2 regions of the Rhodovulum sp. P5 genome follow, and region 1 is predicted to be linked to the other one. Evidence: riboswitches for the same ligand, from Rfam matches in the RefSeq annotation. Region 1 holds a riboswitch; the other holds the start of a gene.

Region 1 (4,363 bases):
CGACATGCCGCTGGAGCGGATCCACAGCCGGAAACTCCGCAGTTTTCAGGAAACCGCCTTTCTGTAAGACGCAAATCGGCCACAAAATCATAGGAAATCCGGCCTTTTCGACCACAAAGCGTTGTGTGGGCCCGCAATATCCCGCAATGTCACCGAAATGAGCCCCCATAGAGGGCAGGATCGAGGAGACCACGAATGGCAAAACCGATGACCAAGACGCAACTGGTTGCGGCCCTCGCGGAGGAGATGGAGGCCGACAAGAAGACGGCAGGCGCAGCGCTGGACGCGATGACGGCCATCATCACACGCGAAGTCGCCGCTGGCGGCGCCGTGACGCTGCCCGGCGTGGGCAAGATCTACTGCCGCGAACGGCCCGAGCGGATGGTGCGCAACCCCGCCACCGGCGAGCAGTTCAAGAAAGAGGCCGACAAGGTCGTGAAGGTGACCGTCGCCAAGGCGCTGAAGGACAGCGTGAACGGATAGACCTCCGCCCTTCTGCGCTTCTGCGCTGGCCGGAAACGGTCTAGGGTCGTCCCGGGGGCGGCCCTTTTGCTTGTCCGGAGGAAGAATGGATTTCCGCGCATTGGCGATGGGCCTGGCCTTCGCCTTCATCTGGGCCTCGGCGTTTTCCTCGGCGCGGATCATCGTGGCCGAGGCGCCGCCGCTGGGCGCGCTGGCCTTCCGGTTCCTGATTTCGGGCCTTCTGGGCGTGGGGATCGCCGCGGCGCTGGGGCAAAGCTGGCGCCTGACGGGGCCCCAATGGCGCGCGACCGCGATCTTCGGGATCAGCCAGAACGCGCTGTATCTCGGTCTGAACTTCGTCGCGATGCAGACGCTGGAGGCCTCGATGGCGGCGATCATCGCCTCGACCATGCCGCTCTTGGTCGCGCTCTTCGGCTGGATCGTGCTGGGGGAACGGGTGCGCCCCTTGGGCATTGCCGGGCTGGTCGTCGGCTTTGCGGGCGTGGCGATCATCATGGGCAGCCGCATCACCCAAGGCGTCGATCTGTTCGGGCTGGTGCTGTGCATCGCCGGGGTGTTCGCGCTGACCGCCGCAACGCTGTCGGTCCGGGGGGCGTCCTCGGGCGGGAACGTGCTGATGATCGTGGGTCTTCAGATGCTGCTGGGGGCCACCGTTCTGGGCATAGCCTCGCTGGCGGCCGGAGAGGTCTGGGACATCACCCCGAACTGGCGGCTGGGTCTGGCCTTCGGCTATACCACGCTGTTCCCCGGCCTCACCGCCACGCTGATCTGGTTCCTGCTGGTGCGCCGGGTGGGGGCCGTGCGCGCCGCGACCTTCCACTTCCTCAGCCCGTTTTTCGGGGTCGGCATCGCGGCCCTTCTGCTGGGGGAACGTCTGGGCGCGATGGATGTGGCCGGCGTCGCGGTGATCATGGCCGGCATCTTCGCCGTTCAGGTGTCGAAGCAGACGCAAGCGGTTGCGCCCTTGGGCAAGTGAGGCCGCGCCGAACAAGGCCGGGACGGGCAGACAATGTGGGGCCGCCTGCGCGATCCCCTGTCGGGCGCCTGTGTGCCTGACAGGGTCGCGGTGTTACCCGATCCGCCCCCGGTTCTCGCCCACCTGCCCGCGATGCAAGAGCAGGTGATCCAGCAAAACGCAGGCCATCATCGCCTCGCCCACCGGCACGGCGCGGATGCCGACGCAGGGATCGTGGCGGCCCTTGGTGACGATCTCGGTGACCTCGCCCGACTTGGTGATGGTGCGGCGCGGGGTCAGGATCGACGAGGTCGGCTTGACCGCGAAGCGCACGACGACGTCCTGCCCGGTGGAGATACCGCCAAGGATGCCGCCCGCGTGGTTGGAGGAATAGACGGGCTGGCCATCCTCGCCGAGGAAGATCTCGTCGGCATTCTCGGTCCCGGTCAGGGCCGCGGCGGCCATGCCCTCGCCAATCTCGACACCCTTCACCGCATTGATGCTCATCATCGCGGCGGCCAGATCGGTATCAAGCTTGCCATAGACCGGGGCGCCCAACCCCGCGGGCACGCCGCTTGCCAACAGTTCGACGACGGCTCCGACAGAATTGCCATCCTTGCGCAACCCGTCCAGATAGACGGCCCAGTCGTCGGCGGCCTGCGCGTCGGGCACCCAGAACGGGTTCCGGCCGATTTCGTCGAGGTCGAACCGCGCACGGTCGATGGCATGGGGGCCCATCTGGACCATGTATCCCGTGATCGCGATCTCGGGTGCCAGAACGCCCAATGCGGCGCGCGCGATGCCGCCCGCCGCCACCCGCGCCGCGGTTTCCCGGGCCGAGGAACGCCCGCCGCCGCGATAGTCGCGGATGCCGTATTTCTGCCAATAGGTGATGTCGGCGTGACCGGGGCGGAACTTCTCGGCGATGTCGCCGTAATCCTTCGAGCGCTGGTCGGTATTGCGGATCATCAACTGGATCGGCGTGCCGGTCGTCTGCCCCTCGAACACGCCCGAGAGGATCTCGACCGCGTCCGCCTCCTGCCGCTGGGTGGTAAAGCGGTTCTGCCCGGGCTTGCGCAGGTCCAGCCAGTGCTGCAACGCGGCCTCGTCAATCGGCACGCCGGGCGGGCAGCCGTCTACCGTGGCCCCAAGGGCGGGCCCGTGGCTTTCGCCCCAGGTGGTGACGCGGAAAAGATGGCCGAAGCTGTTCAGGCTCATGGGGCAGGTCTCCTCTTGCGCGTCCGGGCATAGCGGGCGCGCCCGCCCCCCTCAAGCGCTTTCCCTTGCACAGCACCGCGGCGGCCCCTAGTCTTGGTCCGACCTCGGGGTGCCCGGCATGGGCTGAGATGCAGCGATGCGAACCCGTTGAACCTGACCCGGCTAGGACCGGCGGAGGGAAGGTATGGGCACTCCTCCACCCTTTTCCCGTCCGGTCGATGGAGGAAGCCATGCGTTACCCGACACTCGCCGCCGGCCTTTTGGGCGCCACCATGGCGCAGGCCGACACGCCCGTTCTGACCGTCTATACCTATGACAGCTTCGTATCCGACTGGGGCCCCGGCCCGGCGGTCGAGGCCGCGTTCGAAGAGATCTGCGGCTGCGACCTGCAATTCGTGGCCTCCGGCGACGGGGCGGCTCTGCTCGCGCGGATCCGGCTGGAAGGGGCGCGGACAAGGGCGGATGTGGTCTTGGGGCTCGACACCAACCTGACGGCGGCCGCGGCGGAAACGGGTCTCTTCGCACAACACGGGCTGGAGGACCGGGACTTCGACCTGCCCGTCGCGTGGGAGGACGACATGTTCCTGCCCTATGACTGGGGCTATTTCGCCTTCGTCTATGACAAGACCCGGCTGGACGAGGTGCCGACAAGCTTCGAGGCGCTGGCCGCGCTGCCAGACGACGTGAAGATCGTGATCGAGGATCCGCGCAGTTCCACCCCGGGGCTGGGGCTGCTGCTGTGGGTCAAGGCCGCCTATGGCGACCGGGCGGCCGAGATCTGGCAGGGGCTTGCCCCCCATATCCTGACCGTGACCAAGGGGTGGAGCGAGGCCTATGGCATGTTCCTTGAAGGTGAGGCCGACATGGTGCTGTCCTACACCACATCGCCCGCCTATCACCTGATCGCCGAAGGCGATGACAGCAAGGCCGCGGCGGGTTTCAACGAAGGCCACTACATGCAGATCGAGGTGGCGGGGCAGATCGCCCATTCCGACCAGCCGGCGCTTGCGCGGCAATTCCTCGACTTCATGCTGAGCGATGCGTTCCAGTCGGTGATCCCGACCACGAACTGGATGTATCCCGCCGTCACCCCCGCAGGGGGCCTGCCCGACGGGTTCGACACGCTGATCACCCCCGACACCGCGTTGATCTATCCCGCCGGAGAGGCGGCACGGGTGCGCGACACCGCGCTGGCCGAATGGCGCGACGCGCTCAGCCAATAGGCATCGCTCTCCCCGCGGGTGTGCTGGCCGGTGGCGCGGTTCTGGCGCTCAGCCTCGGCACGCTGGCCGCGGTCGCCTTGCGGGCAGAGGGGGGCACGGGGCTGGCTGCGGCCGACTGGGCCGCGGTGCGATTCACGCTGACGCAGGCGACGCTTTCGGCCGGGTTCAGTTGCCTGCTGGCCGTCTTCGTGGCCCGTGCCCTGGCGCGACGGCAGTTTCCCGGGCGGGCGCTGCTGATCACGCTGCTGGGCGCGCCGTTCATCCTGCCCGTGATCGTCGCGGTGCTGGGTCTGTTGGCCGTTTTCGGGCGCTCCGGGCTGCTCTCGGCGGCGCTGGTCCCGCTTGGGCTTGGTCCCGTCGATATCTACGGGCTGGAGGGCGTGGTTCTGGCGCATGTGTTCTTCAACCTGCCGCTGGCCACGCGGCTGCTCCTGCAAGGATGGTTGGCGATCCCGGCCGAGCGGTTCCGGCTGGCCGCGGCGCT
Region 2 (4,363 bases), 1.8 Mb from region 1:
ACCAGCCAAGTTCCTCGTCGTTCAAAGCCTCCCCATCGCGCAGCCGGGCGATGATACTGCTTGCGTCCATCAGCGCTCGCCCATCTGGGCGACGGAGAACGCACCGGGCAGCAACTCGCCCACCGTCATCACGCGGGTCGTCCCCGACAGGGTCGCCATGGTCACCTTGACATGCGCGCCCGCGAATTCGGCCAGTTTCTGGCGGCAGCCGCCGCAGGGGGTGACAGGCTCCGGCCCGTCGGCGATCACGGCGACCTCGGTGATTTCGCGCTGGCCCGCGGCCACCATCGCGGCAATGGCGCCAGCCTCGGCGCAGGTACCCTCGGGCGAGGCGATGTTCTCGACATTGCAGCCGACATAGACCTTGCCATCCGCGGCCAGAACCGCCGCCCCCACCTTGAACCGGGAATAGGGGGCATGGGCGTTTTCGCGCACGGCCCGCGCCGCCTCGATCAGCATGTCTTGTGCCTTTCCTTCAGGACAGATGCACCATAGGTGCCGCACAGACGGGGATGCAAGCGGGGAACGCGCGCAGGCATGGTGGGGCTCACAGCGACGGCACCCCGCCTGACAAGACCTGTTCGAACCACGGGGCGTCGATATTGCCCCCGGTCAGGATCACGCCGACCTGTTTGCCCGCCATCATCTGCCGTTCGGCCACAAGCGCGGCCAGTGCCGCCGCCCCGGCCCCTTCGGCCACATTGTGGGTGGTGCGGAACAACAGGCGCATGGCCTCGGCGATTTCCGCGTCCGAGACCGCGATAATCCGTTCCGCCCCGGCGGAATAGACCTCGAACGCCTCGGGCATGGGCACGCGCGTGGCGATCCCGTCGGCAAAGGTATGGGCCGTGTCGGTTTCCACCAGATCATTCGCAGCCATCGAACGCAGGATGCAATCGGCGTTTTCCGACACCACGCCCACCACCTTTGTCGCCAGCCCCAGCGCATCGCGCGCCGCGATCGTCCCGCAAATGCCGGAGCCGCAGCCGATCGGCACATAGATCGTGTCAAGCTCGGGCGCCGCGGTCAGCAGTTCCAGCGCATAGGTCGCCACACCCCGGACCAGTTCCTTGTGATAGGGCGGGACGAAGACCAGCCCCTCGGCCTCGGCCACGCGGTGCGCCTTTTCCCGGGCGGTATCGAAATCGGCCCCGTGCACGATCAGCTCGGCCCCGAAGGCACGCATCGCCGCATTCTTCTCAACCGAGTTTCCTTCGGGCACATAGACCTTGGCCACCATGCCCGCGGCGCGGGCGGCCAGCGCCTGCCCCTGCCCGTGATTGCCGCGGGTCGCGGTGACGATACCGGGGCAATCGGGCTGGGTGCGCTTCAGCCAGTCGATGAAGGTATGCGCCCCCCGCACCTTGAAGGCGCCGGTGGGGGTGTGGTTTTCATGTTTGACCCAGACCTTTGCACCAACCTCTTCCCCCAGCAGCGGCCAGGCATATTGCGGGGTCGGCGGCATCCGGTCATGGACGAACGCCGCCGCCGCCTGCAACTCTTCAAGGGAAAACAGCGGCTCAGGCATCGGGTCTCTCCTTCTTCTTTGATGCTGCATCGATATGGCCGATCAGCGCGTCGACCAGCGGCGCCACTCCCGCCGCGTCGGCCTGTTTGTCCGCCATCACGGCGGTCGCGCGGTCGGCCATCGCGCGCTGGTCTTCCGCCCCAAGGGTCTGGAACAGGGCGCACAGATCCGCCGCGCCCCGCACATGCCGCGCGGCCCCGGCGGCATCAAGGGCCGCGTAGATACCGGCGAAATTCGCAACATGGGGCCCGTGCAGGATGGCGGAGCCGAACGCGGCCGGTTCATACGGGGTATGGCCGCCCTTCTCGACAAGGGAACCGCCGACGAAGCAGGCTCCGGCCAGCGCGTACCACAGCGCCATCTCTCCCATCGTGTCGGCAAGGTAGACGGGCGTGTCCGCGCCGGGGTCTTCCCCGGCAGAGCGCGTGGTAAAGGCAAGGCCCGCGGCGGCGATGCGGCGCGCGACCTCCGGCCCCCGGCGGGCGTGACGGGGCGCAAGGATCAACCGCAACTCGGGCCGGTTACGAAATGCCCGGGCGAAGGCGTCAAGGATGATCTCCTCCTCCCCCTCATGGGTGGAGGCCGCAAGGACCGTCGAGGCGCGGGGAAACAGGGCCGACAGACGCTCGCCCGTCCTTGGCGGCATCCCGACCGTTGCCGGGGCGGCCTTCAGATCGACGACCGGCCCGGCGCGGGACGGATCAAGACCCAGTCCGATCAGCCGCCCGCGTGAGCCCGCATCCTGCGCAGAAAGGTAGGACACCGTGCCCAGCATCGTCGAGACCAGACCGGGCAAGCGCCGCCATCGCGCCGCGCTCCGCTCCGACATCCGCGCGCCGACGACCAGCACCGGCACGCCCCGCGCGGCCAACAGGCTCAGGCGGTTCGGCCAAAGCTCGTTCTCGATCACGATCAGCGCACCGGGCGACCAGCGCCGAAGAAACAGGCGAAGCGCCCAGCGATAGTCCAGGGGTGCCAGCACGACCGAAACGCGACCAAGCCCCCATCCCTTGACCAGCGCCCGGCCGGTCGTGGTATTGCAGGTCACGATCAGGCGCGCCTCTGGCCTTTGCGCCAAAAGCTGGCCGATCAGCCCCCGGGCGGAGGTCAGTTCCCCATTGGAGGCCGCATGCAGCCAGATCATGCGTCCGCCCCGATGCCCGGCCCCGCCAAGCCCCAGCCGTTCCGGCGCAAGCTTGGGTTCCCGCGCCAGCCGGACAAGCAGCACAGGCGCCACAAGCGTCAGAAGCACGCGATAAAGGAACACCGGGTCAGCCGCCTGTTGGGTCATGCATGGCCAAGGCTTAGGCCCGCACCACGGGCAACACAAGCGACGCGGGCGGCCGCACCGTAAAATCCCGTCTGGTCATCGCGTTCCAATCCCGTTACCAAATTCGGATGTGACAGGGGCGTCCGGCATCGGCCGGGCTGAGAAGCACCCTTTGAACCTGAACCAGATCATGCTGGCGGAGGGAGTCGCGGTCCTTGCCCGGATGCGTATGGGCGTGGTCCCCGTCATTCCTGCCGCCTCGGAAGGAGCACGGAATGACCGACTGGGGCTGCTATCTATCCACGATGCGCGCGACCGCGCCGCTTGTGCAGAACATCACCAACTATGTTGCGATGAACGTGATGGCCAACGTCCTGCTGGCCAGCGGCGCCTCGCCCGCGATGGCCCACGCGGTCGAGGAAGCCTCGGACTTCGCGGGGCTGGCGCAGGCACTGACCATCAATATCGGCACGGCCAGCGGGCCGTGGATTGCGTCGATGTGGGCGGCGGCCGAAACCGCGCGCGCCAAGGGCACGCCCTGGGTGCTGGACCCGGTGGCGGCCGGGGCAACCGCGTTCCGGCGGGAAACGTCGAACCGGCTGGTTGCGCTGAAACCGACCGTGATCCGGGGCAATGCGTCGGAAATCCTCGCGCTCTCCGGCGCGGCCGCGCAGGGCAAGGGCGCCGATGCCGCCGATGACGTCCACATGGCAGAGGATGGCGCCCGGGCGCTGGCGCGGTCCAGCGGCGCGGTGGTCGCTGTGACGGGGCCCGAGGATTTCGTGACCGATGGCGACACCGCGTGGCGCATCGCAAACGGTCATCCGCTGATGCCGAAGGTCACGGCCTTGGGCTGTTCGCTGACGGGCGTGGTCGGTGCCTTTCTCGTGGGGCAGCCACGGCTGGAGGCCACGGTCGCCGCGCTCGCCTATTTCGGACTGGCAGGAGAACGCGCGGCCAAGGGCGCGAAGGGACCGGGCAGTTTCGCGGTGGCCTTCATCGACGCGCTGCACAATCTGACGCCCGAAGACTTGTCACACGGCGCAAAGGTGCGCCCGGCATGAACCTGTCCATCTATTTCGTGACGCCAGACGGGGCGGATGACGCGCTGGTGCTTGCTGCCCTGCGGGGCGGGGCCACCGTGATCCAGTTGCGCGACAAGCGTGCCACCGATGCGGAGATGATCGCGCAGGCCCGGCGCCTTGTCCCCCAACTCGCCGCCGCGGGCGTGCCGCTGATCATCAATGACCGGGTGGAGGTCGCCTTGGCCGCAAACGCCGCGGGCCTGCATATCGGGCAGTCGGACGGCGACCCGCGCAAGGCACGCGCCGCCATCGGGCCCGACAAGGTGCTGGGCCTGTCGATCGAGACCGAGGCGCAACTGGCCGCCATGCCCGTGGACGTCATCGACTATATCGGCGCGGGGCCGGTGAGGGCCACGCCCACCAAGCCCGACCATGCCGCCCCCATCGGCTTTGACGGCCTTGCCCGGATCGCGACCGCCTGCCCGGTGCCGACCGTCGCCATCGGCGGCGTCACGGGCGGCGATATCCCCAAGTTGAAAT

Evidence for each region. Region 1 has a riboswitch for thiamine pyrophosphate ahead of thiB (thiamine ABC transporter substrate binding subunit). Riboswitches for the same ligand answer to the same signal wherever they lie in the genome.
Region 2: it holds a riboswitch for thiamine pyrophosphate, as region 1 does, so the genes downstream of both, thiM (hydroxyethylthiazole kinase) here and thiB (thiamine ABC transporter substrate binding subunit) in region 1, are expected to answer to the same signal.

Annotation. Positions count from the first base shown of each region.
Region 1 covers NZ_CP015039.1:2,578,553-2,582,915, reverse strand. The annotation lists gene RGUI_RS12460 (AMP nucleosidase) at 1-67, shown strand, start outside; gene RGUI_RS12455 (HU family DNA-binding protein) at 196-483, shown strand; gene RGUI_RS12450 (DMT family transporter) at 569-1,459, shown strand; gene aroC (chorismate synthase) at 1,553-2,656, opposite strand; TPP riboswitch at 2,752-2,853, shown strand; gene thiB (thiamine ABC transporter substrate binding subunit) at 2,887-3,879, shown strand; gene RGUI_RS12435 (ABC transporter permease subunit) at 3,855-4,363, shown strand, end outside.
Region 2 covers NZ_CP015039.1:808,766-813,128, forward strand. The annotation lists gene RGUI_RS04000 (thymidine phosphorylase) at 1-70, opposite strand, end outside; gene RGUI_RS04005 (cytidine deaminase) at 70-459, opposite strand; gene RGUI_RS04010 (threonine dehydratase) at 548-1,528, opposite strand; gene RGUI_RS04015 (3-deoxy-D-manno-octulosonic acid transferase) at 1,521-2,819, opposite strand; TPP riboswitch at 2,924-3,020, shown strand; gene thiM (hydroxyethylthiazole kinase) at 3,074-3,862, shown strand; gene thiE (thiamine phosphate synthase) at 3,859-4,363, shown strand, end outside.